DNA from 4 places in the Variovorax sp. 350MFTsu5.1 genome. Region 1 is predicted to be linked to each of the others. Evidence: predicted binding sites of a transcription regulator. Region 1 holds the regulator's gene; each other region holds the start of a gene.
The links. The regulator LexA, encoded in region 1, represses DNA repair genes until DNA is damaged. The targets are predictions, from matches to a motif close to ACTGTATNNNNATACAGT.

Region 1 (7,332 bases):
CAATGTTCATGGCGTGCCATTGTGCCTCGCAGCATTGGAATGTCGCGCCGGCGAACGTTTGGATACCCGCCCTGCAGCCGCTTGCAGAGCGGTTCGGGCCCGGTACAGGATCCGATACCGGGCTCAGTGCAGGTTCAATGCAGACGTGTCGAGCGAGGGGCCGCGGCCAGTGTTTCGGCGGCTTCCAGAGCGGCCAGGCGGTCGAGTTCGGCGCAGACGTCGGCCATGCGGCCGGAGATCAGCACCCGATTGCTGTTGCGCTGCTGGCCCTTGCCGTCGACCACGCGGACCACGCGCAGCGGGCGTGCCGCAGCGGCTGCTTCAGAAGGGGCGGTGCCGCCGGTGCGGGCTGTACAGGCGGGGCGCACGGCCACGTAGCGCAGTCCAGCGGAGGACTCTGCGGAATCGAGATGATCCCTGCGATGGGAGGGGCGGCGTGCGGGCATCAGCCGGTTGGCCAGCGATTGCAGCGGCATCCAGATGTCGGCGATGGCGAGAAGGGCGATTCCCATGTGAACTCCAAAAAAGTATGAGGTTGAACACAGGCAGGATTTCTTGAATCGGCCGCGACAGGGTGATGGCGACTCTTCGCCATACGCCCGCCACCTGTCGCTGCCGGATGGGGTGCTGTTGCTCTGGAAAGCAGGTCGCAGCGGCCTACATCAGCATGGTGTTCCGAATGAGTCCGACCGCGAGGCCTTCGATTTCGAAAGGCTCGCCGGGCTGCACGATGATGGTCGGGTATTCGGGGTTCTCGGCGTGCAGCTCGATGACCTGTTTGTTGCGCTTCAGGCGCTTGACGGTCACTTCGTCGCCCAGGCGCGCGACAACGATCTGGCCGTTGCGTGCTTCCTTGGTGGCCTGCACCGCGAGCAGGTCGCCGTCCATGATGCCGGCGTCGCGCATCGACATGCCGCGCACCTTGAGCAGGTAGTCGGGCTGGCGCTGGAACAGCGTGTTCTCGACGTAGAAGGTCTGGTCGACGTGCTCTTGAGCCAGGATTGGCGAGCCGGCTGCGACGCGGCCGATGAGCGGCAGCGCCAGCTGGGCCATGCCGGGCAGCGAGAGGGAGAACTGTCCACCCTCGCGATGGCGCGTTTCGTTGAGCGAGCGCAGCGCGTCGCCCTTGAGGCGGATGCCGCGGGAAGTGCCGCTGACCAGCTCGATGACGCCCTTTCGCGCCAGTGCCTGCAGGTGCTCTTCGGCGGCATTGGCGGACTTGAACCCGAGTTCATTGGCGATTTCGGCGCGCGTGGGTGGCGCACCGGTGCGTGCGATGGCGCTCTGGATGAGGTCCAGGATCTGCTGCTGGCGGGCTGTAAGCTTCACGGCGAACTGCATGTGTGGTTCCTTGCGGCACTGGTTGGATATCCAGTGCCTGTATTTTTAACCAGTTTTTAGAAGTTGACAAGCCATGGTCAATTCCTCTTCGCCCGAACTGCCGCGCCGCGTGGTGGTTCTGGGCACCGGCGGCACCATCGCGGGCCGGGCCGCCAGCAGCGGCGACAACATCGGCTACACCGCCGCGCAGGTGGGCGTGGCCGACCTGCTGGGTGGCATCGAGGCACCCGACGGCGTGATGCTGGAGGCCGAGCAGGTGGCTCAGGTCGACAGCAAGGACATGTCCTTCGCCATCTGGCAGCAGCTGGCCCGGCGCTGCGCGCACTGGCTGGCGCAGGCCGATGTGGCGGGTGTGGTGATCACGCACGGCACCGACACGATCGAGGAAACCGCGTTCTTCCTGCATTCTGTGCTGGTGCCGTCCAAGCCCGTCGTGCTGACCTGCGCGATGCGCCCGGCCACCGCGCTGTCGCCGGACGGTCCGCAGAACGTTCGTGATGCAATCAGCGTCGCCGCCACACGGGGTGCGCACGGAGTCACCGTGGTGTGCGCCGGGGCGATCCATGCCGGCGTCGACATCCAGAAGGTCCATACCTATCGGCTGGACGCCTTTGCTTCGGGCGATGCGGGCCCCGTGGGCTATGTGGAGGAGGGCGAGGTGCGCCTTGTCCGGTCGTGGCCGCAAGGCGGAACGCTGCCGGTAGTGAAGCTCTTCGGTGCTACCGAGGTGCAGTGGCCACGCGTGGAGATCGTGATGAGCCACGCCGGTGCCAGCGGTGCGGCGATCGAGGCGCTGCTTCAGGCGGGCGGAGCGGATCCTCTGCGCGGACTGGTGCTTGCCACCACCGGCAACGGCACCTTGCACCATGCGCTGGAAGCTGCCGCGCTCGAGGCCCGGGACGCCGGCATCGAGGTGCTCCGAGCCACGCGCTGCTCGAGCGGGCGCATCCTGCCGAAGGCGGGGGATCCGCTTCGCGATGCGGGCTCGCTGACGCCCGCGAAGGCCCGCATCGCCCTGATGCTCGAATTGCTGGGCTGAAAGCAGAACCGCCCCTCTGGAGGGGCGGTTTGCTGCGAGTCGGATGATCGGTCGATCTTTCGATCAGCTGCTCAGCGCGGCCAAGGCGCGCTGGGTGATCTCGTCGACCGTGCCCACGCCCTTGATGGCGCGGTACTTAGGCGCGGCGGCCGGATCGGCCTTGGCCCAGGCGGAGTAGTAGTCGACCAGCGGACGCGTCTGCTGGCTGTACACGTCGAGCCGCTTGCGCACGGTTTCTTCCTTGTCGTCCTCACGCTGGATGAGGTCCTCGCCGGTCACGTCGTCCTTGCCTTCCACCTTGGGCGGGTTGAACTTGACGTGGTAGGTGCGGCCCGAAGCCGGGTGCGAGCGGCGGCCGCTCATGCGCTCGATGATGTCGCCGAAGGGCACGTCGATCTCGAGCACGTAGTCGAGCTTGACGCCTGCCGCCTTCATGGCGTCGGCCTGGGGAATGGTGCGGGGGAAGCCGTCGAACAGGAAGCCGCTAGCGCAGTCGGGCTGCGCGATGCGTTCCTTCACGAGATTGATGATCAGGTCGTCGCTGACCAGTGCGCCGGCGTCCATGACGGCCTTGGCCTGCAGCCCGAGCGGCGTGCCGGCCTTGACGGCTGCGCGCAGCATGTCGCCGGTCGAAATCTGGGGAATGCTGTATTTCTGGCAAATGAAGGCCGCTTGCGTGCCTTTGCCCGCCCCGGGCGCGCCCAGCAAAATTAGTCTCATGGTGTCCTCGGACGGTTCTTAGATTTTGTGTCGCGCCGAGCGTCGGCCCCATGGCTGGGCTGGGCGGAGTTGCTTCGAGGATAGCATGCGTGCCCTTCGGGAAATCCCGCTGTCAGTGGCCGTGGAGACGCGCAGGCTCAGGCGCCGGCCGCCGCGAAGACGGCGCGCACGCGCGCCAGGTCTTCCGGCGTGTCGATGCCGGGCCCCGGCGCCACATGGCTCACATGCACCGCGATGCGATGCCCGTGCCACAGCGCGCGCAGCTGTTCGAGTGCCTCCGTCGACTCGACGGGCGCAGGGGGCAGCGAAGGAAATCGCCGCACGAAGCCGGCGCGGTAGCCGTAGATTCCGATGTGGCGCAGTGCAGCGGGGGTAGCAGGCAGCATCGCAGGCGCGGCGCCATTGGCGGAGCCGTCGCGCCACCAAGGGATCGGCGCGCGGCTGAAGTACATCGCGTTGCCCTGCGCATCGAGCACGACCTTCACGACATTGGGATTCATGAAGTCGCCGACCGAGTCGATCTCGTGGGCGGCGGTGCTCATCGCCGCCTCGGCGTGCGTGGCGAGCGTGGACGCCACGGCGTCGATCAGCGCGGGGTCGATCAGCGGCTCATCGCCCTGTACGTTGACGACGATGTCCTCACCATCCAGGCCCAGTTGCTCGCAGGCTTCGGCCAGCCGATCGGTGCCGCTGGGGTGATCCTGCCGCGTGAGCACAACCTCGACGCCATGCGCCTTGCAGGCTTCGACGATGGATGGATCGTCGCCGGCGACCACCACGCGTGCAGCGCCCGACTCGCTGGCGCGCTGCGCCACGCGCACCACCATGGGCACGCCGGCGATATCGGCCAGGGGTTTGTTGGGAAGCCGTGTCGACGCGAGCCGCGCCGGAACCAGAACGGTGAAGCTCACAGCCCGAGCTCTTCGTCGGAAAGCGTGCGTGCCTCGTTCTCGAGCAGCACCGGAATGCCGTCGCGCACCGGATACGCCAGGCGGGCGCTGCGCGAGCACAGCTCCTGCTTCTCGGGGTTCCAGGTCAGCGGCCCCTTGGTGACGGGGCAGACGAGCAGTTCAAGCAGCTTGGTATCCATCGAGCGATGATAGCTTTGCGTCGAGTGCGGCGAAGAATTCCGCGGACGGCACGAACTCCAGCGGCACGGCCAGCGCATCGGGCGCCTTGCGCCACAGCTTGACGGCGTCCTTTTCGGTGCAGACGAGGATCTGCTCCTTGCCGGACGGGCGTTGCCAGCTCTCGAAATCGAAGTGATCGGGCAGGGCGATGACGTCGGCGAGCGTCAGGCCGCGGGCGCGCAGCATTTCGAAGAAGGCTTCCGGCCGAGCGATCGCCGCCAGTGCGGTCAAGGGCTTGCCTGCGAGGGATGCCAACGACACGCGGTTTCCGTCGCTGCCCAGGGCATCGTTCGCGAGGGTCCGCGTGGCGGTATGGCCCCCCGCGAAGGCCGGCCGCGATCCGCTGTGCAGCACCAGATCGCAACGGCGCGGCCAGGCTTCGCGCAGCGGGCCGGCAGGCAACCGCCAGCCGTTTCCGATTCCCCGGTCGTCGAATACGCAGATCTCGATGTCGCGCCCCAAGGCCAGGTGCTGAAGCCCGTCGTCGCTGACGATGACCTGCGTGGCCGGATGCCGCTCGAGCAGCGCGCGGGCCGCATCGATGCGCTGGCGCGCCACGAACACCGGGACCCCGGTCGCATGGTGGATCAGTGCCGGCTCGTCGCCCACATCCTGCGGATCGCTGTCGCCGAGCACTTCGCGGCAGTCATCGGTACGGCGGCCATAGCCGCGCGACACCACACCGACCCGAATGCCCCGCGCCTGCAGGTGGCGCACGACGGCCATCACGACCGGCGTCTTGCCCGCGCCGCCAGCGATCACGTTGCCGACCACGATCACAGGTACGCGCACGCGCTCGGTCCGCAGCCATCCCATGCGATAGAACAAGCCGCGCACGGCGAACAGCGCGGCGTAGACAAGCGACAGCGGCCACAGCATGCAGGCCAGGAGGCCGCGGTGCAGCCAGGCCTCCTGCAGGCGCGAACCCGGGTTGCCGCTGTTGCTGCCGCCGTCCGAAGGCACTCAGTGCCCGGCTTGCGCCGTCGACTGGGCCGCGAAGGTGATCTGCATCAGGCCGGCGCGGCGCGCGGCTTCCATCACCGTCACCACGGCCTGGTGCGGGCTCGTCGCGTCGGCGCTGATGATCACCACGCTGTCCTTGCCCCCGGTGGCCGCGGCGGCGAGGGCGGCCGTCACGGTTTCCACGCTGCGGTCGGCCACGGCATTCTTGTTGACCGAATAGCGGCCGTCGGCCGACACCGCCACGATCACTTCCTTCGGATAGTCGCGCTGCGCATCGACGTCCGCCGTGGGCAGCCGCAGCTGCATCTCGGTGAACTTGCTGTAGGTGGTCGACAGCATCAGGAAGATCAGGATCACCAGCAGCACGTCGATGAACGGGATCAGGTTGATCTCCGGCTCGTCGCGCGCGCCGTGGCGGAACTGCATGCGGGCGCGGCTCATTTGCGCAGTGCGTTGAGATGGCGGGCGAAGCGCTCGCCGGAGAGTTCGAGGTTCAGCAGGTACTCGTCGACCCGGCTGCGGAAGTAGCGCCAGAAGATCAGCGTCGGAATGGCCACGATCAGGCCGAAGGCGGTGTTGTAGAGCGCGATCGAGATGCCGTGCGCCAGCTGCGCCGGGTTGCCCGAGCCCACCGCGCCGCTACCGGGCGACTGCGAGCCGAAGATCTCGATCATGCCGATCACGGTGCCCAGAAGGCCCAGCAGCGGGGCGGCCGATGCTATGGTGGCCAGCGCGGGCAGGTAGCGCTCGAGCTTGTGGGCGACGGTGCGGCCCGAGGCTTCCATGGCGGCGCGCAGGTCGTCTTCGGTGCAGCGCGGATTGGCGTTCAGCGCGCGCAGGCCGGCGGCCAGGACCTGGCCGAGCATCGAGTTGCGTTCGAGTTTGGTCACCACATCCGGACCGGGAATGGCTCCGTGCGACGCGGTGATGGTTTCGTCGAGCAGCTTCGGCGGAAGTACCCTCACGGTCTTGAGACTCGTGAAACGTTCTATAACCAGCGCGAGCGCAATGATCGAACAAGCAAGCAAGGGCCAGATCGGCCAACCCGCGGCAACTATGATGGAAAACAAGAAAATCCTCCGGCCCGTAGACTGCAAATGCGCGGCGATTATCCACTGAGGTCACCATCGTCACGCGCCTTGTTTTTGTGTCAGCAAGGACGCACAGATTCTGTGGATAACTTTGTGATTAACCCGCTGCGCAACGCGTCCGGACCCGCATGGGACGGCCTTTTCGCTGGATCGACTGAATTTTGAGCAGCACTTTTTTCAATGAAATCAATGGGTTGCACGAGAAACCGTGCGCCTGTCTCGCCTCGGGGGCCGAAGGCCGGGGCCTTGTCGCCCGTTGTGGAAGAGTGGCATCTGGCCGAGCGTGCATTTTGTGAGCGTGCGTGAACAGAATTCCGCGCCGGGGCCGCGCGTCTGGGCCGTCGGCGCCTTGTGCCGGGCGGTGGCCGACGCGCTCGACGCGCGCTTCAATCCGGTGTCCGTGCGTGGCGAGATCTCCGGCTTTTCGCGCGCCTCAAGTGGACATTGTTACTTCGCGCTCAAGGACGAGTCGGGCCAGCTGCGCTGCGCGATGTTCCGCCGGGCCGCCGGCCTTCTCGATTTTTCGCCGCGCGATGGCGACCAGGTGGAGGTGCGCGGGCGCCTTGCCGTCTACGAGCCGCGCGGCGATCTGCAACTGGTAGTCGAAAGCCTGCGCCGGGCTGGGCAGGGGGCGCTGTTCGAGCAGTTCCTGCAGCGCAAGGCGCGCCTGGAAGCCGAAGGCCTCTTCGATCCTGCGCGCAAGCGGGCGCTGCCGACCATGCCGCGCTCGATCGGCATCGTCACTTCGCTCGGCGCCGCCGCATTGCACGACGTAGTCACCGCGCTGCGAAGGCGTGTTCCACACATTCCGGTCGTACTGGCCCCCGCGGCTGTGCAGGGAGTCAACGCACCGGGTGAACTGGTACGGGCGTTGCAGTCGCTGTATGAGCTCACGCCTGCCGTCGACGTGATTCTTCTGGTGCGCGGAGGCGGCTCCATCGAGGACCTCTGGGCCTTCAACGACGAGGCGCTGGCGCGCACCATCGTGCAGAGCCCGGTGCCGCTGGTCAGCGGCGTGGGGCATGAGACTGACTTCACCATCGCCGAC
Region 2 (7,332 bases), 2.6 Mb from region 1:
GAAGGCATCGAGATCGACCGGGTCTTCGAGACACACGCGCATGCCGATGCCAGGCTTGCCGCCCTCAGAACAGCGCCGCCTGCGCCGGCTCCGCCGCCGCGGCAGCAGAGCCGGACATCGCCATCGCGTTGGCCGCCGGCCGGTGCCCGTCCGCCACCACGAAGGGCAGCACCTTGCGCGCCGGCACGTGCAGGCGCCGCAGGTCGTCGGCACGCACCCGTCGAACGCGCCGCGCCTGCAGCAGCCGCTCCACGGCCTTCACCCCGAGGCCGGGCACGCGCAGCAGCATCTCGCGCGGGGCGTGGTTCAGGTCGACCGGGAAGCGCTCCGCATGCGCCAGCGCCCAGGCCAGCTTGGGGTCGACGTCCAGCCGCAGCAGGCCGTCGGGCGACGCCACGATCTCCTGGTGCTCGAAGCCGTAGAAGCGCATGAGCCAGTCGGCCTGGTAGAGCCGGTGCTCGCGCATCAGCGGCGGCGCGGCCAGCGGCAGCGCGCGGGCCGCGTCGGGGATGGGGCTGAAGGCCGAGTAGTACACGCGCCGCAGCTTGTAGGCGCCGTAGAGCGTGGCGCTGGAGGCCAGGATGTGCCGGTCGTCGGTGGCGTCGGCGCCCACGATCATCTGCGTGCTCTGGCCGGCGGGCGCGAAGGGCGGCGGCTTCGCGGCGGCCGGCGCGGCACCGGGCAGCGCGCGGATCGGCAACACGCGGCGCGCCTCCTCGCGGGTGTCGTCGATGCGAAGCCGCAGCCGCGCCATCGAGCGGCGGATGGCGCTCTCGTCCTTCTCGGGCGCCAGCGCGCGCAGGCCCTCGGCGGTGGGCAGCTCGACGTTGATGCTGAGCCGGTCGGCATAGCGGCCGGCGCGCGCCAGCAGTTCGTCGCTGGCGTCGGGAATGGTCTTCAGGTGGATGTAGCCGCGGAAGTCGTGCTCCTCGCGCAGTTGGCGCGCCACCTCGACCACCTGCTCCATCGTGTGGTCGGGCGACTTGACGATGCCGCTGGAGAGGAACAGGCCCTCGATGCAATTGCGCCGGTAGAAGTCGAGCGTGAGCTGCACCACCTCCTCGACCCGGAAGCGCGCCCGCGGCACGTTGCTCGATGCGCGGTTCACGCAGTAGAGGCAGTCGTACTGGCAGTGGTTGGTCAGCAGCACCTTCAACAGCGATATGCAGCGCCCGTCGGGCGCGTAGCTGTGACAGATGCCGGCGCCCTCGGTGGAGCCGATGCCGCGCCCGCCGAGCGAGTCGCGCGGCTGGGAGCCGCTCGACGCGCAGGAGGCGTCGTACTTGGCGGCGTCGGCCAGGATGGCGAGTTTGCGCTGGATTTCCATGGGATCGGTCGAATACTGTATGAATATACAGTTTTAAGCTGATTGTGTCCTGCCCCTGGCGTGCGGTTTTCCGGCCGCGCGACGCCGGCGATGGCTGGTTTTTCAGCCGCCGATTTGCGGGAAAACCGCAGGTCTTCCGAAAAAACTCCAATGGAATCAGTCACTTGGGTTTGACGGCCTGCGTGGCACATGCGTTGCTATCCATGCGGCACACCCGACAGAGGATGGAGACACGCCAATGACCGACCTGCCCGCACTCGCCGCCGCGCCGCCGCCGCCGGCCGGCCTCCCACTCACCGCCTCGCACTGACGCGCCGCGCGTCGCGCTTCGATCCGGCCCGCGCCGGGTCGCGCCGCCGCATGGCCGTGCCGGCCGGGGGGAGCCGCTTTTCCCCCATCGCTTGTTCAACCAGAACCACAACGGAGACAGAGAAGATGATCAGAACCCAGAAGAAGAGCACCCGCCTTCGCCCGACCCCCGTGCGCATCGGCACGCTGCTGGCCGTGCTGGCGCTCACCGCCTGCGGCGGCGGCGGCGGCAGCGGCGGAGGTGGAGGCGGCTTCAGCTTCATCCCGCCCGCTGCCGGCGGAGGCGGTGGCGGAGGAGGAGGCGGCGGCACCACGCCCACCGACCCGTCCGGCCCCGGCAACCCGCCGCCGGTCGATGCCACGCTGCGCATCGGCGTGCTGTCCTCGTCGCCGCAGCTGGTGACCGGCGACGACGCGCTGGTCGAGCTGGAGCTGCTGCGCGAGAAGGCCGACGGCGGCCTCGCGGTGTCGGTCGACGGGCGCGACGTGACGGCGGCGTTCTCGCGCGACCCCGCCAGCGGCCGCCTGGTGGGCAAGGTCACGGAGCTCAAGCTGGGCTCCAACGAGCTGGTCGCCAGCTACGGCGGCTACAGCGCGAAGCTGCAGCTGACGGCCTACCCGATCACCGGCCCGGTGATCTCCGGCCCGCACGAGGAGCCCTTCGTGTGCGGCTACGCCACCTTCACCCGCATGGGCGGCCAGGTGCTCAAGCCGCTGGACGACGGCAAGTGCTCGGTGGAGACGCGCGTCGACTACTACTACCGCACCACCGCCGGCAGCAACGTGCGCTTCGTGCCGGAATCGATCACCGCCTACCCGGCCAACATGGCCTGGCTCACCGTCAACGGCAAGCAGGTGCCTTACGTGGTGCGGCTCGAAAGCGGCACGATCAACCGCGGGCTGTACCAGTCGGCGATCCTGCACGACGTGCTCAACGAGCCCGCGCCCTCGCCCACCTCGCGCCCGGCCGGCTGGAACGGCACGCTGCTCTATCCGCTGGGCGGCGGCTGCCAGGGCGGCTGGTTCCAGCAGGGCAACGACTTCGCCACGCTCATCAACCCGACCTACCAGAGCCGCGGCTTCGCCGTGACCACCTCCACGCTCAACGTCTTCGGCACCAACTGCAACGACCAGCTCTCCTCGGAGACCATCGCGATGGTGAAGGAGCGCTTCATCGAGAACTTCGGCGTGCCCGCCCACACCATCGGCACTGGCGGCTCGGGCGGCTCCTACCAGAGCCACCAGACCAGCGACAACTACCCCGGCCTCTTCGACGGCGTGGTGGTGAGCCAGGTGTTCGCCGACGTCACCTCCTCCACCATCTTCAAGCTGCACGACTCGCGCGTGCTCAACAACTACTTCAACGACCCTGCCACCGCGGCGCTGGCCTACACCACGGCCGAGAAGCAGGCGATCTCGGGCTACCTGCAGATCGGCAACATCCCCAACATGAGCAACAGCGCGGGTCGCCTGGACCCCACTGTTTCGTTCCCCGCAGGCGTGCCCACCGAGCAGCGCTACAACGCGCTGACCAACCCCACGGGCGCACGCGCGACGGTGTTCGACCACACGGTGAACGTCTACGGCAAGACCGAGGCCGAGGGCTTCGCGCTGCGCCCGATCGACAACGTGGGCATCCAGTACGGCCTGAACGCGCTCAACGAGGGCAAGCTCGGCATCGAGAAGTTCCTCGACCTGAACGAGCGCGTGGGCGGCGTCGACCGCGACATGAAGCGCACCGCCGCGCGCACCGTGGGCGACACCGACGCGCTGCGCCGGGCCTACCAGTCGGGCCGCATCGTCAACGGCGCGGGCGGGCTGGCGTCCACCGCCATCATCGACCTGCGCGACTACAACGACGGCGCCACAGGCGGCGACATCCACACCAAGATCCACTCGTTCTCGATGCGCGAGCGCCTGCGCCGCGCCAACGGCAACATCGACAACCACGTGATGTGGACCATGGGCGGCGGCAGCGCGGCCGCCTTCGACGAGATGGTGAAGTGGCTCACCGCGGTGAAGGCCGACACCTCCGAGCGCACCAAGGCACAGAAGATCGCCGCCAACCGCCCGGCCGACCTGCAGGACGCCTGCTGGAACGCGGGCCTGAAGTACACCGAGGAGCAGACCGCCTTCGGCACCGGCGCGTGCAACACCTTCTACCCGGCCGGCACCACGCCGCGCATGGCAGCGGGCGGCCCGCTCACCGACGACATCGCCAAGTGCCAGCTGAAGCCGCTGAACCCGTCGGACTACAGCGTCAGCTTCAACCCCACGCAATGGGCACGCCTGAACGCAGCCTTCCCCGACGGCGTGTGCGACTGGACCAAGCCCGGCGTCGGCCAGCAGCCGCTCGCCGGCACCTGGCTGTCGTTCGGGCCGTCGCCCGTGAACCTGCTGTTCGACATCACGAAGAAGCTGATGTCGAGCTTCCTGTAAGCCAAGCCGCGGGCGGCCTGCACGCGCGACCGCACATGCAGGCCCGCCCGCCTTTTCCCCTGGAGTGAACCTTGAAAGCATCCATGAAGAAGACCCCTGTGTCCGCCTTCCATCTCGCCCTGACGCTGGCCTTCGGCCTCGCTGCAGCCACCGGCGCGCACGCGCAGGACTTTCCCGCGGGCAAGCCCATCACCATCGTCGTTCCCTTCGCCGCAGGCGGGCCCACCGACCGCGTGGCGCGCGACCTGGCCGAGGCCATGCGCAAGCCGCTGGACGGCACCAGCATCGTGATCGACAACGCCGCCGGTGCCGGCAGCACCATCGGCAACGCCAAGGTGGCGCGCGCCCGGCCCGACGGCTACACGCTGCTGCTCACCCACGTGGGCATGGCCACCACGCCGGTGCTCTACCGCAAGCTGCCCTACGACTACGAGACCGACTTCGAGTACCTGGGCATGATCAACGACGTGCCCATGACCGTCATCGGCAAGCCCCAGCTGGAGGCCGGCAACTTCAAGGAACTGCGCGAGTGGATCGCGAAGAACCCGGGCAAGACCAACCTCGGCAACGCGGGCATCGGCTCGGCCTCGCACCTGTGCGGCCTGCTGCTGCAAAACGAACTCAAGGCCGAGATGACCACCGTGCCCTACAAGGGCACCGCCCCCGCCATCGCCGACCTGCTCGGCGGGCAGATCGACCTGCTGTGCGACCAGACCACCAACACCACTTCGCAGATCGAGGCCAGGAAGGTCAAGGCCTACGGCGTGACCACGCTCAAGCGGCTGGGCACGCCCGCGCTGAAGGACCTGCCCACGCTGGACGAGTCGGGGCTGAAGAACTTCCAGGTGACCATCTGGCACGGCCTCTACGCGCCCAAGGGCACGCCCGCGCCGGTGCTCAGGAAGCTCAACGACGCGCTCAAGGTCGCGCTGAAGGACCCCGACTTCATCAGGAAGGAGGAAGGCCTGGGCGCGGTGGTGGTGGCCGACCGGCGCGTCGAGCCGGCCGAGCACAGGAAATTCGTGCAGCAGGAGGTGGCGCGCTTCGGCCCGGTCATCAAGGCTGCCGGCGTGTACGCCGACTGAGGCACGCGCATGGTGCGACGCATCGGCGACAGCGAGGGTAATTCCGCCTCGGCGCGGCAGGGAGTGCTGCATACCATCAGGGCCCTTTGCTGCCCGACGGCGGACTCCCGCTTCCCGCTCCCGTGTCGTCACTGCTCCTATCGGCCGGCCGCGCCGTGCTGAAGCTTTCCGCGCCTTACCGGGCCGGCTTTGCCGGATCGCCCGACGACCTGCGCGACAAGGCCGTGCTGGCGCGCTTCCACGGCGACGCCCCCACCCTCGCGGCCGGGGCGCCGGCCCTTGCGCGCTGGCGCCTGTGGGCCGCCGTCTGCGTGTGGCTGTGCCTCATTGCGGCCGGCGGCGCGCTGGCCTACCTGCTGGGCGAGCGCGCGGGCATCCGCTCGCTGCAGCAGGGCACGCTGCACCGGCTCGACATCTACGCCACCAGCCTGCGCAGCGAGCTCAGCCGCTACGAATACCTGCCGCAGGTGGTGTCGCTGAGCCCCGACGTGCTCGACCTGCTGCGCAAGCCGCGCGACGCCGGCCAGCAGCTGGACGCCAACGTCTACCTCGAGACCGTCAACGCGCACGCCCAGGCCTCGGCCATCTACGTGATGGACGAGACCGGCCTCACGCTGGCCGCCAGCAACTGGAACCAGCCGGGCAGCTTCGTGGACATGAACTTCTCGTACCGCCCCTACTTCCAGGACGCGCTGCGCGGCGTGCCGGGGCGCTTCTACGGCATCGGCACGGTCAGCCGCGAGCCGGGCTACTACTTCTCCTTCGGCATCATCGACGGCGCGCGCCGGCTGGGCGTGGCCACCGTGAAGGTCAACCTCGACAAGCTCGACGCGGCCTGGTCGCATTCGGCCGACCGCGTGTTCGCCATCGACGGCAACGGCGTGGTGTTCCTCTCGTCCGACCCCGGCTGGAAATTCCGCGCGCTGCGCCCGCTGTCGAGCGAGACGCTCCGGCAGCTCGCGCAGACGCGCCAGTACACCGAGGCCGGCGCGCTCACGCCCATCGACATGCGCGAGCACCGGCCGCTGTCGGGCGGCGAAGGCACCGTGGTGCAGCTGCGCGCGAACGAGGAGGCGCCGCAGCGCCCCGGCGCCACGCCCTTCGGCCCCGACTACCTGCTCGACAGCCGCCCGGTCGACGGCACCGACTGGAAGCTCATCATGCTGTCGGACATGAAGCCTGCGCACGCGCTCGCCCGCACCAGCGCGCTGGCCACGATGTTCGCGCTGGTGTTTCTCACGCTGCTGGTGATGTACCTGCAGCAGCGCCGGCGCATCGTGCACCAGCGGCTGGCCGCGCGCGAGGCGCTGCAGGGCGCCTACGACGAGCTGGAGCACAAGGTCGAGCTGCGCACCGAGGCGCTGAGCGAGGCCAACCAGCACCTGCAGACCGAGATCGCCGAGCGCAAGCGCGCCGAGGAGATGCTGAAGAACACGCTCGACGACCTGGTGCAGACCGGCAAGATGGCCGTGCTGGGCCAGATGTCGGCGGGCATCACGCACGAGCTCAACCAGCCGCTGGCCGCGCTGCGTACGCTGTCGGCCAACGCGGTGGTGTTCCTGGAGCGCGGGCAGTCCGAGCAGGTCGACCTGAACCTGCGCACCATCTGCGAGCTGACCGACCGCATGGGCCAGATCACCGCGCAGCTCAAGAAATTCGCGCGCCGCTCGGCGGTGGAGCTGCAGTCGGTGGCGCTGGCCGACGTGATCGCCGATGCGCTCTTCCTGCTGGGCCAGCGCATCCGCCAGGAACACATCGAGCTCGAGCAGTTCATCGAGCCGGGGCTCTTCGCGCGCTGCGAGGGCAACCGGCTCGAGCAGGTGCTGGTGAACCTGCTGGTCAACGCCTTCGACGCGGTCGCGGCCGCCGGGGCCAGCCCGCGCCGCGTGCGCATCGTGGCGCGGCGCAGCGCCGAGGGCGTGGCGGTGGAGGTGCACGACAACGGCACCGGCATCGCGCCCGAGGTGATGCCGCGCCTCTTCGAGCCCTTCTTCACCACCAAGGAACAGGGCCTGGGACTGGGCCTGGGGCTGGCCATCTCGGCCGGCATCGTGCGCGACTTCGGCGGGCTGCTGCGCGCCGGCGAGAGCGAACTCGGCGGCGCGGCCTTCGTGGTCACGCTGCGCGATGGCGGCACACGCAATGCAGGGAACATTTCATGACTGAACACGA
Region 3 (7,332 bases), 3.0 Mb from region 1:
GATCGCCGCGTCGGTCGCGCCGCTGCTGCCCGGCTTCGCGGTCGAGGCGGTGGCGGAAATGGATTCCACCAACACCGAGCTGATGCGCCGCGCGCGCGCCGGCCGCGTCGAGCCCGTGCTGCTCGTGGCCGAGCGCCAGACGGCCGGGCGCGGCCGGCTCGGGCGCCCCTGGCAGAGCGGTGCGCAGCAGGATGCGGCTGTCTCGCTGACCTTCTCGCTGGGCATGCCGCTCGCACCCGCCGACTGGTCGGGCCTGTCGCTGGCCGTCGGCGTGGCGGTGGCCGAGGGGCTCGACCCCTCGGGCGCGCACAAGATCGGCCTCAAGTGGCCCAACGACGTGTGGGTCGAGGACCGCAAGCTGGTCGGCATCCTCATCGAAACCGCCCTGCCCTCCGACGGCGGCCCGGATGCGTCGCGCTATGTGGTGATCGGCATCGGCATCAACATCGGCGCGCGCGAGGGCGACGGCATGCGCACGCCGCCGGCATGGCTGCACCAGTGGCGTCCTGGAGCCAGTGCTCCCGAGGTGCTGGCCGAACTGGCCGAGCCGCTGGTGCGGACGGTGCTCGACTTCGAGGCCCGCGGCTTTGCTCCTTTCGCCGAACGTTTTGCCGCGCGCGACGTGCTGCGCGGGCGCGAGGTGGCGCTCAGCGACGGCACCGCAGGCCTGTGCGAGGGCGTGGCCTGGGGCGGCGAACTGCAGGTGCGCACCGACGCCGGCCTGCAGCTCATTTCCAGCGATGAAGTGAGCGTGCGCCCTCGCGGCATGTCTTTCTGACCGTCACCATGAAGCTGCGCCTGCTCCTCGTCGTCCTGTTGCTGGCCAATGCCGGCTACTTCCTCTGGGCGCGCGGCGATCTCGCGGGCTTCGGGCTCGCGCCGGCCAGCCTCGCGGAGCGCGAGCCGCAGCGCATGGCGCGGCAGATCCACCCCGAGTGGCTGCAGATCCGCAAGGAAGCGCCGAAGGCCGCCGCGCCGGCGCCCTGACGAACTCCCGCTGCCGTCTCAGGACGGCTGCTCGCCTTCGAATCGCACCGTGAAGAGCGCGCCCGGCGGCTGCTTGCCGGGATGCGCGTCTTCCAGCTTCACCTGCGCGCGGTGCTGGTTCGCGATCTCCAGCACGATCGGCAGGCCCAGCCCCGAGCCGTCGGCCTCGTTGCCGAGCACGCGGTAGAAGGGCTCGAACACCAGTTCGCGGTCGGCCTCGGCGATGCCGGGGCCGTTGTCCTCCACCTGCAGCAGCAGCACGTGGCCGAAGGGGTCGGCCAGCACGCGCACGGTGATCAGGCCGGGGCGCTCGGGCGCCGAGGGCGTGTAGTTGATGGCGTTGTCGACCAGGTTGCGCACCAGCTCCTTCAGCAGCGTGGCGTTGCCGTCGAACACCACGCCCGGCGCGCCGGGCTCGACGCCGTCGTAGCCCAGGTCGATGCGCTTCTCGATGGCGCGCGGCACCGCCTCGCGCACCACCTCGATGGTCAGCTTCGCGAGGTCGCAGGGCTGGTGGTGCGCGTTGGCGCTGTTGCCCTCGGCGCGCGCCAGCGACAGCAGCTGGTTCACCGTGTGCGTGGCGCGCTTGCTCGCGCGGCCGATCTGCTTGAGCGACTGCTTCAGTTCGTCGGCGTTGGCGCCCTCGCGCTGCGCCAGGTCGGCCTGCATGCGCAGGCCCGCCAGCGGCGTCTTCAGCTGGTGCGCCGCGTCGGCCAGGAAGCGCTTCTGCGTGCCGATGGAGTCGTTGAGCTTGTCCAGCAATTCGTTCACCGAGGACACCAGCGGCACCACTTCCAGCGGCACCGAGGATTCGTCCAGCGGGCTCAGGTCGCCCGGTCGGCGCTCGCGGATGCGCGCCTCCACCACCGACAGCGGCTTGATGCCGCGCACCAGCGCCAGCCAGATCAGCAGCACCGCCAGCGGCAGGATGGCGAACTGCGGCAGCAGTACGCCCTTGATGATCTCGGCCGCCAGCACCGACTGCTTCTCGCGCGTCTCGGCCAGCTGCAGCAGCGTGGGCGGCACGTCGTCGGTGCCGCTGGCGATCCACATCGAGGCCACGCGCACCGGCTGGCCGTGCACGTCGCTGTTGTGCAGGAAGACCTGGCCGGGCGGCAGCGGCTCGTCGAGGCCGGGCTGCGGGATGTCGCGCTCGCCGCTGAGCAGGTTGTCGTAGCCGTCGAGCAGCTGGTAGTAGACGTGGCCGGTCTCGTCGGCGCGCAGGATCTCGCGCGCCGACTGCGAGAGCACGAACTGCGCGTGTCCTTCCTTCACCGTCACCAGCTCGGCCAGCGCCTTCACGTTGTGCTCCAGCGCGCGGTCGTAGGGCGCGTTGGCGATGCCCTGCGCCACCAGCCAGGTGACGCCGATGCTCACCGGCACCAGCAGCAGCAGCGGCGTGAGCATCCAGTCGAGGATCTCGCCGAAGAGAGAGCGCTGCGCGCGCTGAAAGAGCTTCATCGCGCCGATTCCTCCGGCGTGCCGCCGCCCGCGCGTGGCGGCTGCCGCTTGGTCGTCACTGGATCTTTTCGAGGCAGTAGCCAAGCCCGCGCACCGTCGCGATGCGCACCGGGCCCTTCTCGATCTTCTTGCGCAGCCGGTGGATGTAGACCTCGATGGCGTTGAGGCTCACCTCCTCGCCCCATTCGCACAGCCGGTCGACCAGCTGGTCCTTGCTCACCAGCCGGCCGGCGCGCTGCAGCAACACTTCGAGCAGGCCGAGCTCGCGTGCGGACAGCTCGATCATCTTGCCGTCGATGGTGGCCACGCGGCCGGCCTGGTCGTACACCAGCGGGCCGTGGCGGATGGTGTTGCTGGTGGCGCCCATGCCGCGCCGGGTGAGGGCGCGCACGCGTGCCTCGAGCTCCTGCAGGCTGAATGGCTTGGCCATGTAGTCGTCGGCGCCGTGGTCGAGGCCCTTGACGCGCTCCTCCACGCTGTCGGCGGCGGTGAGCACCAGCACCGGCAGCTGCGAGCCGCGCGCGCGCAGCCGCTTGAGGATCTCGATGCCGTGCAGGCTGGGCAGCCCGAGGTCGAGGATCAGCAGGTCGAACTCGTCATGGGTCATGAGCGCGGTGTCGGCCTGCGAGCCGTTGGCCACGTGGTCGACCGCCGCGCCCGAGGTGCGCAGGCTGCGCAGCAGGGCATCGGCCAGCACCTGGTCGTCTTCGGCAATCAGAATCCGCATGCGTCACCTCCGGCCTGTTTCAGGTGTCGGGCGTCCTCGGGGCGCCGTTCACGGTTGTCTCTTCGCAGGAGTCTAGCCCGCCGTATAGGCTTCGAGTCCGATGGTTACCACGGTGGCGATCTCGTCGCCCACGCTGCTCCTGAACTCCTTCTCGGCCTGCATGACGGCGCCGCGGAAGGCGTCGAGCCAGGCCAGCCCGTCGGCGGTGAAGAGCACGCGCCGCGCCCGCGCGTCCAGCGGATCGGGCCCGCGCGTGACCAGTCCCCAGGCCTCGCACTGGTCGACCAGCGCGCCCATCGCCTGCTTGGTCATGCCGGCGCGCTCGGCCAGTTCGGTGAGGCGCGAGCCCTCGCGCGACAGGTGCCGCGTGATGTGGATGTGCGCCGCGCTCACCTGCGCGCGCGCCGCGAGGTTCGACAGGGCCAGCGGCACTTCGACGTCGTGCGCCATCAGCTCCAGCACGCGCTCGTCGAAGCGGCGCATGGCGTGGCCCAACAGGCGGCCCAGGTGGGTCTGGCGCCAGGCATCCTGGTCGGCGGGGAAGGGGGCTTCGGCCATGGCGCCGAATGGTAAAGCAAACTGACCAAAAAACAGGTTTACGCCGAGGAATCAGCCCCTACACTACTGTTCAAGCATCCAGCCTGTAGTTAAACGCAGATGGATGGTGTCACACACAAGCCATTGATCTTCAAGGAGTTTTTCACATGGACGCAGCAGTCAAGGGTTCGAACATCGGCGCCAACAACGAGAAGGCCAAGGCCCTGCAGGCCGCGCTGGCCCAGATCGAAAAGCAGTTCGGCAAGGGCACCATCATGCGGCTGGGTGAGGGCGAGGTGCTGGAAGACATCCAGGTGGTCTCCACCGGCTCGCTGGGCCTGGACATCGCCCTGGGCGTCGGCGGCCTGCCGCGCGGCCGGGTGGTCGAAATCTACGGCCCTGAATCCTCGGGCAAGACCACGCTCACGCTGCAGGTCATCGCCGCCATGCAGAAGCAGGCCGGCACCTGCGCCTTCGTCGACGCCGAACACGCCCTCGACGTGCAATACGCCCAGAAGCTCGGCGTGAACCTGTCGGACCTGCTGATCAGCCAGCCCGACACCGGCGAGCAGGCGCTCGAGATCGTCGATTCGCTGGTGCGCTCGGGCGCCGTCGACCTGATCGTGGTCGACTCGGTCGCCGCGCTCACGCCCAAGGCCGAAATCGAAGGCGAGATGGGCGACTCGCTGCCCGGCCTTCAGGCCCGCCTGATGAGCCAGGCGCTGCGCAAGCTCACGGCCACGATCAAGAAGACCAACTGCATGGTCATCTTCATCAACCAGATCCGCATGAAGATCGGCGTCATGTTCGGCTCGCCCGAAACCACCACCGGCGGCAACGCGCTGAAGTTCTACGCCTCGGTGCGCCTGGACATCCGCCGCATCGGCACCATCAAGAAGGGCGACGAGGCCATCGGCAACGAAACCAAGGTGAAGGTGGTGAAGAACAAGGTCTCGCCTCCGTTCAAGACGGCCGAGTTCGACATCCTGTTCGGCGAGGGCATCAGCCGCGAGGGCGAGATCATCGACATGGGCGTGAACGCCAAGATCATCGACAAGTCGGGCGCCTGGTACGCCTACAACGGCGAGAAGATCGGCCAGGGCCGCGACAACGCCCGCGAGTTCCTGCGCGAGAACCCCTCGCTGTCGCGCGAGATCGAGAACAAGGTGCGCGAGTCGCTGGGCGTGCCGCTGCTGGCCGCCGATGCCGACGACGTCGCCGAGAAGCCGCAGAAGGCGGCCAAGGCCGACAAGGCAGATAAGGGCGAGTAACCAGTCAGGGCGCGGCTCTCCGGGGCCGCGCCGGCGACCCTCGCATGGCATTCGACGCCCCATCCCTCAAAGGCCGCGCGCTGCGCCTGCTGAGCCAGCGCGAGCATTCGCGCGCAGAGCTGGAGCGCAAGCTGGCGAAGCACGAGGAAGAGCCCGGCACGCTGGCGAAGGCGCTCGATGAACTGGAGGCCAAGGACTTCATCAGCGAGCCGCGCGTGGTGGCTTCGGTGCTGCACCAGCGCGCGGCCAGTTCGGGCGCGCTGCGGGTGAGGCAGGAACTGCAGGCCAGGGGCATCGCGCCCCAAGCCGTCGCCGAGGCGGTGGCCAGCCTGCAGGAAACAGAGGTCGAGCGCGCCACGGCCGTCTGGCGCCGCCGATTCGACGCTCCGCCCGCCGATGCGAAGGAGCGCGCGAAGCAGATGCGATTCCTGATGGCGCGCGGCTTCTCCGGCGCCGTCGTCTCCAAGGTGCTCAGGAGCGATTTCGATGAAGCAGCACAAGAACAGTGAAGAGGGCGCGGCGCAGTCCCGCGTCATCACGCAGCGCGTCGCTTGCGAGTGGCGTCGCGCCTATGTGCTGGCGGCCGATCCGAGGCGGCTTCCCGAATGGGCCAGTGGCCTCGCAAAAAGCGCGCTGGTGCCGCACGGCGACCACTGGATCGTGCGCACGCCCGAGAGTGGCGAAGCCCGCATGCGCTTCGCGCCGCGCAACGACTTCGGCGTGCTCGACCACTGGGTGGCGCCCGAGGGCGTGCCCGAGGTCTACCTGCCGTTGCGCGTGATCGGCGTCGCGCCGGATGCCTGCGAGCTGCAGTTCACGCTGCTGCGCCAGCCGCACATGGACGACGCGGCCTTCGAGCGCGATGCGCAGTGGATCGCCCGCGACCTGCGGACCCTGCGCGACCTGCTCGAGGCAGATTGACTGTCCGATCGCAGGCGCGGCAGCCGGCGGCGCTCAGAACTTGCGGTATTTCAGGTAGGCCTCCTGCGGGTCGGTGCCCGCGAGGATGGCGGTGCGCACGAGGTTCTCGCGGCCCATCATGTGCTCGGCCTCGGCAATGATGGACTCGGCCTGCGCGAGCGGCAGGCGGATCACGCCATCGGTGTCGGCCAGCAGCAGGTCGCCCGGGTTCACCGTGACCTCGCCGATGCGCACCGGCACCTCCATCGCCTCGGGCAGCCAGTAGCCCACGATGTCGCGCGGCGTGAAGTAGCGGTGCCACACCTGGAAGCCCTGCCGGATGATGAATTCGGCGTCGCGCACGCCGCCGTCGGCGATCACGCCCAGCACGCCTTTGCGGCCCAGCGTCTCGGCCGAGAGTTCGCCCATGTGCGAGACGGTCGAGTCGTTCGGCTGGATCACCGCGATGTGGCCCGGCCTGGCGCGCGAGAGAAAGCCGGTCCACGCCATCAGCGTCTCGTGCGGATCGGCCGCGGGGTCGACGCGGCCGTTCACCGTGAAGGCCGGCCCGCAGAGTTTTTGGCCGGGGATCAGCGGACGCAGCGTGGGCGGCAGCGTGAAGTCGCGCAGCCCTGCGGCGCGCATCACGTCATGAAGGACGCCGGTGTAGCAGGCCTGCAGGCGGGTGAGCAGGGAGGCCGGCGGCGTGTCGGGAGTCTGGGCCATGTGTGAATCCTGTTTTCTTTATAAAAACACTTTTCACGAATGAGATTAACGATCGGGCCGCTGGTAAAGGCTGGGGTTTGCGCGAGTTCGCGGGTAACCACTGAGTCAGGAGTCGGCGAATAGGGGTTGTGACGGGGGCGGCGATGCACCCGGCTCGCGTATATTTGATTTCATCAGTGAAATGCATATTTCACATGTACGCAGCAACTCCCAACCAAAGGACCTCCCAGTGACTTCACGCGTTCAAGGAAAGAACATCCTCGTTACCGCAGCCGGCAAGGGCATCGGACGCGCCAGCGCGCTGGCGCTGGCCCGCGAAGGCGGCACCGTGTGGGCCACCGACGTGGACACGGCGGCGCTGGCCGAGCTCGCCGAGCTGGCCCGCGAAGAGCGCCTGGCAAGCCTGAAGACCGCCGCGCTAGACGTGCGCGACACCGCCGCGGTGCAGGCCTTCGCCCAGGCCACGGGGCGGCTGGACGTGCTCTTCAACTGCGCCGGCTACGTACACGCCGGCAACATCCTGGCCTGCGAGGAGGCGGACTGGGACTTCAGCATGGATCTCAACGCGAAGTCCATGTACCGCACCATCCGCGCCTTCCTGCCCGCCATGCTGGAGCGCGGCGGCTCGATCATCAACATGGCCTCGGCTGCCTCCAGCGTGAAGGGCGTGCCCAACCGCTTCGTCTACGGCGCCTCCAAGGCAGCGGTCATCGGGCTGACCAA
Region 4 (7,332 bases), 410 kb from region 1:
GGACATCGAGGAGGTGTTCATCGGTGCGATGCATGCCGTCACGGGCAACCTGCCGGTGGAAGAACTGGTGGGCATGAGCCGGGAGGCCATCCGCGGCCCCGGCGTGTGCTCGGGCCTGGGCACGGCGAACTCGATGCACATCGTCTGCGAGGCGCTCGGCATGGCGCTGCCGGGCAGCGCGCCGGTCGCGGCGCTGAGCCCGAAGATGATGGCCGACGTGCGCGCGGCCGGCACGCGCATCGTGCAGATGGTGTGGGACGACCTGAAGCCCCGCGACATCCTCACGCCCGGCGCCTTCGCCAACGCGGTGCGCGCGGTGCTGTCCATCGGCGGCTCGCTCAACACCGCCAAGCACCTGCAGGCGGTTGCGACCGAGGGCGAGACCGGTGTCGACGTGTACGGCATGTTCGAGCGCCTCGGCCCCGAGACGCCGGTGCTGGCCGGCGTGCGGCCCATCGGCAACGACTCCATCGAAGCCTTCGAAGCGGCCGGCGGCTGCCGCGCGCTGATGAAGCAGCTCGAGCCGCTGCTCGACACCGGCGTGCGCACCGTCACCGGCGGCACTGTCGCCGACAACCTGCGCGATGCCGAGGTGGCCAATGCCGAGGTGATCCGCCCCATCGGCCGGCCTGTGGCGCCGCTGCCGGCCATCGTGCTGCTGCGCGGCAACCTCGCGCCGGAGTCGGGCCTCATCAAGACGGGCATCGCCGAGCGCAAGGTGCGGCGCTTCACCGGCCCGGCCGTGTGCTTCTGGACTTCGGACGCCGCCATCGCCGCGCTGAAGAAGGGCGAGATCGTGCCCGGCCAGGTCGTCGTGATGCGCGGCGCCGGTGCCTGCGGCGGCCCGGCCATGGGCGGCGGGGCGTCGCGCGTGGTCTTCGCCGTCGACGGCGCGGGGCTGGGCGACCAGGTGGCGCTGCTGACCGACGGGCATCTCTCGGGCCTGGTCTGCAAGGGGCTGGTGGTGGCCGAGGTGTCGCCCGAGGCCGCGCTGGGCGGCCCGCTCGGGCTGGTGCGCGACGGCGACACCATCACCATCGATCTCGACGCGCGCCGCCTCGACATCGACCTGACAGACGCCGAACTGCAGGCGCGCCGCGACGACTGGCAGGCGCCGCCGCCGGTGCACGACACCGGCTGGCTGCAGCAGTACCGGCGCAACGTGGGGCCGCTTTCGAAGGGCGCCGTCCTCGTGCGCGTCGAGCGCACCGCGCCCCCGGGCTAGACCTCTTCCGATCACGGCTTTTGCCAACCGGTGCGGACCCCCGTCCGCATCCGGTGGCGCAGCCCTGCGCGGTCGTTCCGAGTTTTTCAACCAAGAAAAGAAGCAGGAGACAAGAAACCATGAAGAGAATCTTGATGTGGTCAGCGCTGGGGCTCGCCAGCAGCGGCGTCGCACAGGCGCAATCCAGCGTGACCGTGTTCGGCGTGATGGACCTCGGCATCCAGTACACCAGCGGGGCGGGTCCGGGCGGCGGCTCGGTGAAGGCGCTGTCCAACGGCGGGCTTTCCACCAGTCGGCTGGGCTTTCGCGGCACCGAGGACCTGGGCGGCGGCCTGCGCGCGGGTTTCTGGCTCGAAGGCAGCCTGAATCCCGACACCGGCACCGGCCGCCCGAGCAACACCAACAACCAGACGAGCGGCGCGGGCACCGCGGGGCCGATCACCTTCGACCGCATGTCCTTCGTGAGCCTGTCGTCGGACACGCTGGGCGAAGTGCGGCTGGGCCACGACTTCATTCCCACTCACTACAACAGCATCTACTTCGACCCGTTCAACGCCAACGGCGTGGCGCGCGCGGGCAACCTCACCTTCGCGGCCGTGGGCACCGGGCCGCTGCCCACCACCATCACCGGCAGCAACACGGTGAGCTACTGGCTGCCGCCCAACCTCGGCGGCTTCTACGGCATGGCGATGGTGGGCACCGGCGAGAACGACTCGACCCTGGCGAACCGCCACGACGGCAACTTCGCGGGCGCGCGCTTCGGCTTCGCATCGGGCGCCTTCGACGTGGCGGCGGCCGTCACGCGCTCGAAATTCAATGCCACCGCCACCGTCGGCAACTACACGCACGCCAACATCGGCGGCTCGTGGGACGCGGGCTTCGCCAAGTTCTTCGCGCTCTACAACAAGGTGACGGTGAAGCTGGCGGCCGGCACGGTGCGCAAGAACACGGCCGAGATCGGCGCGCACATCCCGGCTTTCGAAGTCGGGCGCATCCGCATCAGCTACGCCTACCTCGACGACCGCAGCGACGAAAGCCTGCGCAACGCCAACGGCATGCCGCGCAACCGCGACGACGCGCGGCAGTTCGGCATCGGCTACGTGCACAACCTGTCGAAGCGCACCGCGCTCTACGGCACCTACGCACGGCTGATGAACAGCGGGCAGGCGCGCTACGTGGTCAGCGGCGGCGTGGCGCCGGCGGCCGGGCATCGCTCGACCGGCTGGGAATTCGGCGTGCGCCATCTCTTCTGAAGCGGAGGCATCCCATGCGACGCAGAACCCTGACCCTGGCGGCCCTCGCGGCCGCGGCGCTGCCCGGTGCGGCGGCGTGGAGCGCCGATGCGTTCCCCAACAAGCCGCTGAAGCTGATCGTCGGCTTCGCGGCCGGCGGCGGCGCCGACGTGCTCACGCGCATCATCGCGGAGGGCCTGGCCAAGCAGCTCGGCCAGCAGGTGATCGTGGAGAACCGCCCCGGCGCCGACGGCGTGCTGGCCGCGCAGGCCACCTCGTCGGCCAGGCCCGACGGCTACACGCTGCTGATGGGCACCAACACCGCGATGGTGGCCGCGCCCACGCTGCGGCCGACGCCGCCCTACGACCCCTTCAAGGCCTTCACGCCGATCAGCTCGGCCGGGCAGTTCTCGATGTTCCTGGTGGTGCCTGCGAGCCTGCCGGTGAAGAGCGTGAACGAGTTGCTCGCGCTGGTGGCGTCGAAGCCCGGCGCGCTCAATTCGGCGTCGAGCAACAGCGCCTCGGAGCTCGCGATGCTGCAGCTGCTGGGCGACCGCAAGGTGGTCAACGCGCGCTACAAGGGCGACATGCAGGCCATGACCGACCTGCTGGGCGGGCAGATCCAGATGATGTTCACCACCGGCACGCTGGCGCCGGGCTTCGTGAAGGAAGGGCGCATCCGCGCGCTGGTGACGCTGCTGCCGCAGCGCAGCGCCCTGTTGCCCGACGTGCCCACGGGCGGCGAGCTGGGGCTGGGCAAGCTCACCATCACGCCGTGGGCCGGCTTCTTCGGGCCGCCGGGGCTGCCGCAGGCGATCACCGACAGGCTCTCGCAGGAACTGCAGAACACGCTCAAGCGCCCCGAGGTGCACGCGCAGCTGGTGCAGCAGGGCTTCGAGGGCTACGGTATGAGCCCCGCGAAGTTCACCGAGTTCTTCCGCACGCAGTACGACGCCTTTGGCGCCACCGTGCGCGAGCACAACGTCAAGTTCGAATAGCAGCGGCCTCGCGGCGCCAGAAGGCCGCGTCGGGAAAGCTGCCCGCGCCGGCGGCCGCGTTGTCGGCCATGTGCTCGCGGCGGCTGGTGCCTGGAATCGTGCATGTCACCGCCGGGTGGCTCAGCACGAACTTCAGCAGCACCTGCGCCCAGCTGTTGCAGCCGATCTCGCCGGCCCAGGGCGGCAGCGGCTTGTCGCGCAGCCGGCGCAGCAGTCCGCCGCCGCCGAAGGGCATGTTGACGATCACCGCCACGCCGCGCTCGGCGGCCAGCGGCAGCAGGCGCTGCTCGGCCTCGCGCGCGTCGAGCGAGTAGTTGATCTGCAGGAAATCGAGCTTCTCGGCCTTCAGCACCGCCTCGACCTCGCCGTAGGCCGAGGCCGTGTAGTGCGTGACGCCGATGTAGCGCACGCGGCCCTTTTCCTTCCAGCCGCGCAGCGTGGCGAGATGCGTGCGCCAGTCGACGAGGTTGTGCACCTGCATCAGGTCCATGTGCTGCGTGCGCAGCCGCGCGAAGGACTGCTCCATCTGCGCGATGCCGGCTTCGCGGCCCGAGGTCCAGACCTTGGTGGCGAGGAAGGGCCTGACCTGCTGCTTCGATGCTGCCAGCAGCTCGCCGGTGGTTTCCTCGGAGCGGCCGTACATCGGCGAACTGTCGATCACCGTGCCGCCGGCCGCGAACAGGGCATCGAGCACGCCGGGCAGGCGCGCGTATTCCTCGGTGCCGGGGCGCTGGTCGAAGCCGATCCAGGTGCCGCAGCCGATCACGGGCAGCGCCTCGCGGGTGGAGGGGATGGGGCGGGTGTTCATGGCTGGCTTGGACTGGGGTTGGGCGAAGGCGGGGAGCGCGGCGCCGGCGCACAGCGCGGCGCCCATACGCAGCAGTTCGGCGCGGGTGAGGTGGAAAGGAATCGTCGGGGGCTGCATCCGTGGCCAGTATCCGACGATGGGAAAGGCGCAGCTCGCCGCAATGTGAAACGCTCTGTGAAGAAGAAACGGCTTTTCCGGGCTTCGGGTTGTGGCTCATGAAATACTGTATGAAAATACAGTTAACAGTCATCGCCATGGGCCTCCCTTTCCTCGATTCCTTCTCCGCTGCCGCGGGCCGTGGCGTCTGGCATGCCGACGAACTCGGCCTTGCCGACGCGCAGGTCGTCGCCACCGGCCATGCCGCGCTCGACGCGGAACTGCCGGGCGGCGGCTGGCCGGTCGGCGCGATGACGGAACTGCTGCTGCCCGCGCCCGAGGCCCATGTCTGGCGGCTGCTGCTGCCGGCGCTGGCGCAGGCGGTAGCCACGCGTGGCGGGCCGGTGGTGCTGATCGGCGCGCCCTACGAGCCCTGCGGCGCCTCCCTCGCGGCGCAGGGGGTGCCGGTGGAGGCGCTGATGTGGGTGCGCAGCGAGGCCCCGGCTGCGCGGCTGTGGGCCTGCGAGCAGGCGCTGCGCTGCGCCGACGTGTCCGCCGTCGTGGCCTGGCTGCCGCAGGCGCGGGTGGGCGAGCTGCGGCGGCTGCAGCTGGCGGCCGCACAGCACGAGGTGCTGCTCTTCGTGTGCCGGCCCGAGTCGGTGGCGCTGTCGGCATCGCCTGCGCGGCTGCGCATCAGGGCCGACCGCAGCCAGGCCGATGTCTCGCAGATCGAACTGAACATCCTCAAGCGACGCGGCCCGCCGCTGGCCGCACCGGTGATGCTGCCGGCGCGCAACGAGCGCATGGCGGCACTGCTTGCCGCCGCCCGGCTGCGGCGCAAGCTGCGCCTGCAGCAGCGGGGCACGGTGCCGGCCGGTGCGGCGTCGGCCACGGTGGTGCGCATCGACGCATGGAAAGGAGGCCCGGATGCACTGGATCGCCTTGCGGTGGTTGCCTGAAGCCGACGCGTCCGACACCCCGACGCTTCCCACGCTCGAAGCCCTGGGCTGGTGGGCCCTGAAGTACACGCCCCACGTCGCCTGGCTCGACGAAGCCCTGATGCTCGAAGTCTCCGCCTGCGAGCGCCTCTGGGGCGGGCGCATGCAGCTGATGCGCCTGCTGGTGGCCGACAACCCCGTGCCCGACGCGCGCATGCTGGGCACGCAGGGCGCCACCAGCCTGATCGCATTGGCGCGGCTGCGCCTGTTCGCGCGCGAGGAGAAGCGCCCGAAGGACGTGCCCGCCGGCCTTCCGCTCGACACGCTGACCGCCGCGCGCGAGCACCTCGACCTGCTCGCGCGCCTGGGCTGCCGCACCTGGGGCGAGGTGGCGGCGCTGCCGCGCGGCGGACTCACGCGGCGCTTCGGCGCCGGGCTGCGCGAGGCGCTCGACATCGCCTGGGGCCTGCGCCCCGAAAGCCATTGCTGGCTCACGCTGCCCGACGTGTTCGAGCAGAAGCTGGAGCTGCCCGCGCTGGCCGAGACCGCGCCCGAGCTCATGTGGTCGGCCAACCGGCTGCTGGCGGCGCTGCAGATCTGGCTGCGCGCCCGCCAGCGCGGTGCGCGCGCGCTGGAGCTGCAATGGACGCTCGACCTGCGGCGCCTCAACGGCGTGAACCTGCCGCCGCACGAGCAGCTCATCGTGCGCACGGCCGAGCCCACGCAGGACATGGCGCACCTGCGCCGGCTGCTGTCCGAAAAGCTGGCCCTCGCCACGCTGGCAGCGCCCGCGAGCTGGATCAGGCTGCGCACGCTCGAAACCGACCCGTGGGCCGGCGCCAGCACCAGCTTCCTGCCGGAGGACAACCGCAAGGGCGACAGGCTGCACGAGATGGTCGAGCGGCTCAGCGTGCGGCTCGGTCCGCAGCAGGTGGTGGTGCCGGCTGCGCAGGCCGACCACCGGCCCGAGCGCAAGCAGGCGTGGCGGCCTGCATTGCAGAAGGAAAAGGGGAAAGAGAAAGCGGCCGACGACAGGAGCCGGAAGCAGGCTGCCGCAGTGGCTTCGCAGCCCGACGCCGTCTACCCGCCGTGGCTGCTGCCCGAACCGCTGCTGCTCGAAATGGATGGCGAGCGCCCGTGCTACCGCGGCCCGCTGAGCCGGCTGATCGGCCCGCAGCGCGTCGAGACCGGCTGGTGGGGCGACAAGGAAGAGGGCGGCCAGCCCGCGATGCGCGACTACTACGTCGCGGAAAGCCCCGAGGCCGGGCTGGTGTGGATCTTCCGCGAGCGGCCCGCCGCGCGCTTTTCTTCCGGCGAGGTTCGCTGGTACCTGCAGGGCTTCTATGCCTGAGCTCAGCGGCAAGCAGGAAAGCAGGCGGCAGCCCGCCAAGGTGCATGCGCTGCCGGTGCCGCTGCGCAAGGCACCTGAGTCCAGGCTGCCCGACTATGCAGAGCTGCACTGCCTGACCAACTTCAGCTTCCAGCGCGGCGCCTCGACGCCCGAGGACATCGTGGACCGGGCCTACCAGCTCGGCTACAAGGCGCTGGCCATCACCGACGAGTGCTCGGTGGCCGGCATCGTGCGGGCGCACGTGTGCCTGCGCGACATGGAGAACAAGCTTTGCGAATACGAGCGCGAGCACCCCGACGAGCCGAAGATCCCGCGCAACCCGAGCTTCCGCCTGCTGTTCGGCAGCGAGTTCCGCTTCGAGCGCTTCAGGCTCGTTGTGATAGCGAACGACACCGAGGGCTGGGGCAACCTCTGCGAGTTCATCACCGCCGCGCGCAACACCGAGCTGCCCAAGGGCGAGTACCGCGTGGGCTGGGAAGAAAGCGACGTGGCTTCGCTGCAGCATTGTCAGATTCTTTTCGTGCCCAACCGAAACCCCGGCGGCGCGATGGATACGGCCACGCTGCACGAAGACCTTCTGGCCGCCAAGGCGCTGTACGGCGGGAACCTCTGGCTGGCGGTTGAACTGTTCAATGAACTCGACGACGACCTCTGGCTCGTCACGCTGATGCAGGCAGGCGAGGA

Region 2: a site for LexA is predicted at 1,342-1,359, ahead of ABL843_RS04490 (putative DNA modification/repair radical SAM protein). Genes of this name have one in related genera too.
Region 3: a site for LexA is predicted at 3,799-3,816, ahead of recA (recombinase RecA). Genes of this name have one in related genera too.
Region 4: a site for LexA is predicted at 4,486-4,503, ahead of imuA (translesion DNA synthesis-associated protein ImuA). Genes of this name have one in related genera too.

The regions. Positions count from the first base shown of each region.
Region 1 is NZ_CP157620.1:3,682,601-3,689,932, reverse strand. Features, by position in the region: gene ABL843_RS16735 (D-2-hydroxyacid dehydrogenase family protein) at 1-10, opposite strand, end outside; gene ABL843_RS16730 (hypothetical protein) at 135-512, opposite strand; gene lexA (transcriptional repressor LexA) at 658-1,341, opposite strand; gene ABL843_RS16720 (asparaginase) at 1,415-2,380, shown strand; gene adk (adenylate kinase) at 2,444-3,100, opposite strand; gene kdsB (3-deoxy-manno-octulosonate cytidylyltransferase) at 3,238-4,011, opposite strand; gene ABL843_RS16705 (Trm112 family protein) at 4,008-4,190, opposite strand; gene lpxK (tetraacyldisaccharide 4'-kinase) at 4,171-5,109, opposite strand; gene ABL843_RS16695 (ExbD/TolR family protein) at 5,194-5,619, opposite strand; gene ABL843_RS16690 (MotA/TolQ/ExbB proton channel family protein) at 5,631-6,263, opposite strand; gene xseA (exodeoxyribonuclease VII large subunit) at 6,577-7,332, shown strand, end outside.
Region 2 is NZ_CP157620.1:1,045,597-1,052,928, reverse strand. Features, by position in the region: gene ABL843_RS04495 (UdgX family uracil-DNA binding protein) at 1-42, opposite strand, end outside; gene ABL843_RS04490 (putative DNA modification/repair radical SAM protein) at 65-1,327, opposite strand; gene ABL843_RS04485 (DUF6351 family protein) at 1,763-4,075, shown strand; gene ABL843_RS04480 (tripartite tricarboxylate transporter substrate-binding protein) at 4,159-5,160, shown strand; gene ABL843_RS04475 (sensor histidine kinase) at 5,283-7,322, shown strand; gene ABL843_RS04470 (sigma-54-dependent transcriptional regulator) at 7,319-7,332, shown strand, end outside.
Region 3 is NZ_CP157620.1:6,730,762-6,738,093, reverse strand. Features, by position in the region: gene ABL843_RS30770 (biotin--[acetyl-CoA-carboxylase] ligase) at 1-778, shown strand, start outside; gene ABL843_RS30765 (sporulation protein) at 787-987, shown strand; gene ABL843_RS30760 (sensor histidine kinase N-terminal domain-containing protein) at 1,006-2,448, opposite strand; gene ABL843_RS30755 (response regulator transcription factor) at 2,504-3,175, opposite strand; gene ABL843_RS30750 (MarR family winged helix-turn-helix transcriptional regulator) at 3,248-3,733, opposite strand; gene recA (recombinase RecA) at 3,880-4,983, shown strand; gene recX (recombination regulator RecX) at 5,028-5,492, shown strand; gene ABL843_RS30735 (SRPBCC family protein) at 5,470-5,904, shown strand; gene ABL843_RS30730 (RraA family protein) at 5,938-6,609, opposite strand; gene ABL843_RS30725 (SDR family oxidoreductase) at 6,839-7,332, shown strand, end outside.
Region 4 is NZ_CP157620.1:4,094,977-4,102,308, reverse strand. Features, by position in the region: gene ABL843_RS18640 (dihydroxy-acid dehydratase) at 1-1,225, shown strand, start outside; gene ABL843_RS18635 (porin) at 1,345-2,478, shown strand; gene ABL843_RS18630 (Bug family tripartite tricarboxylate transporter substrate binding protein) at 2,493-3,455, shown strand; gene ABL843_RS18625 (aldo/keto reductase) at 3,442-4,380, opposite strand; gene imuA (translesion DNA synthesis-associated protein ImuA) at 4,518-5,318, shown strand; gene ABL843_RS18615 (Y-family DNA polymerase) at 5,287-6,648, shown strand; gene ABL843_RS18610 (error-prone DNA polymerase) at 6,641-7,332, shown strand, end outside.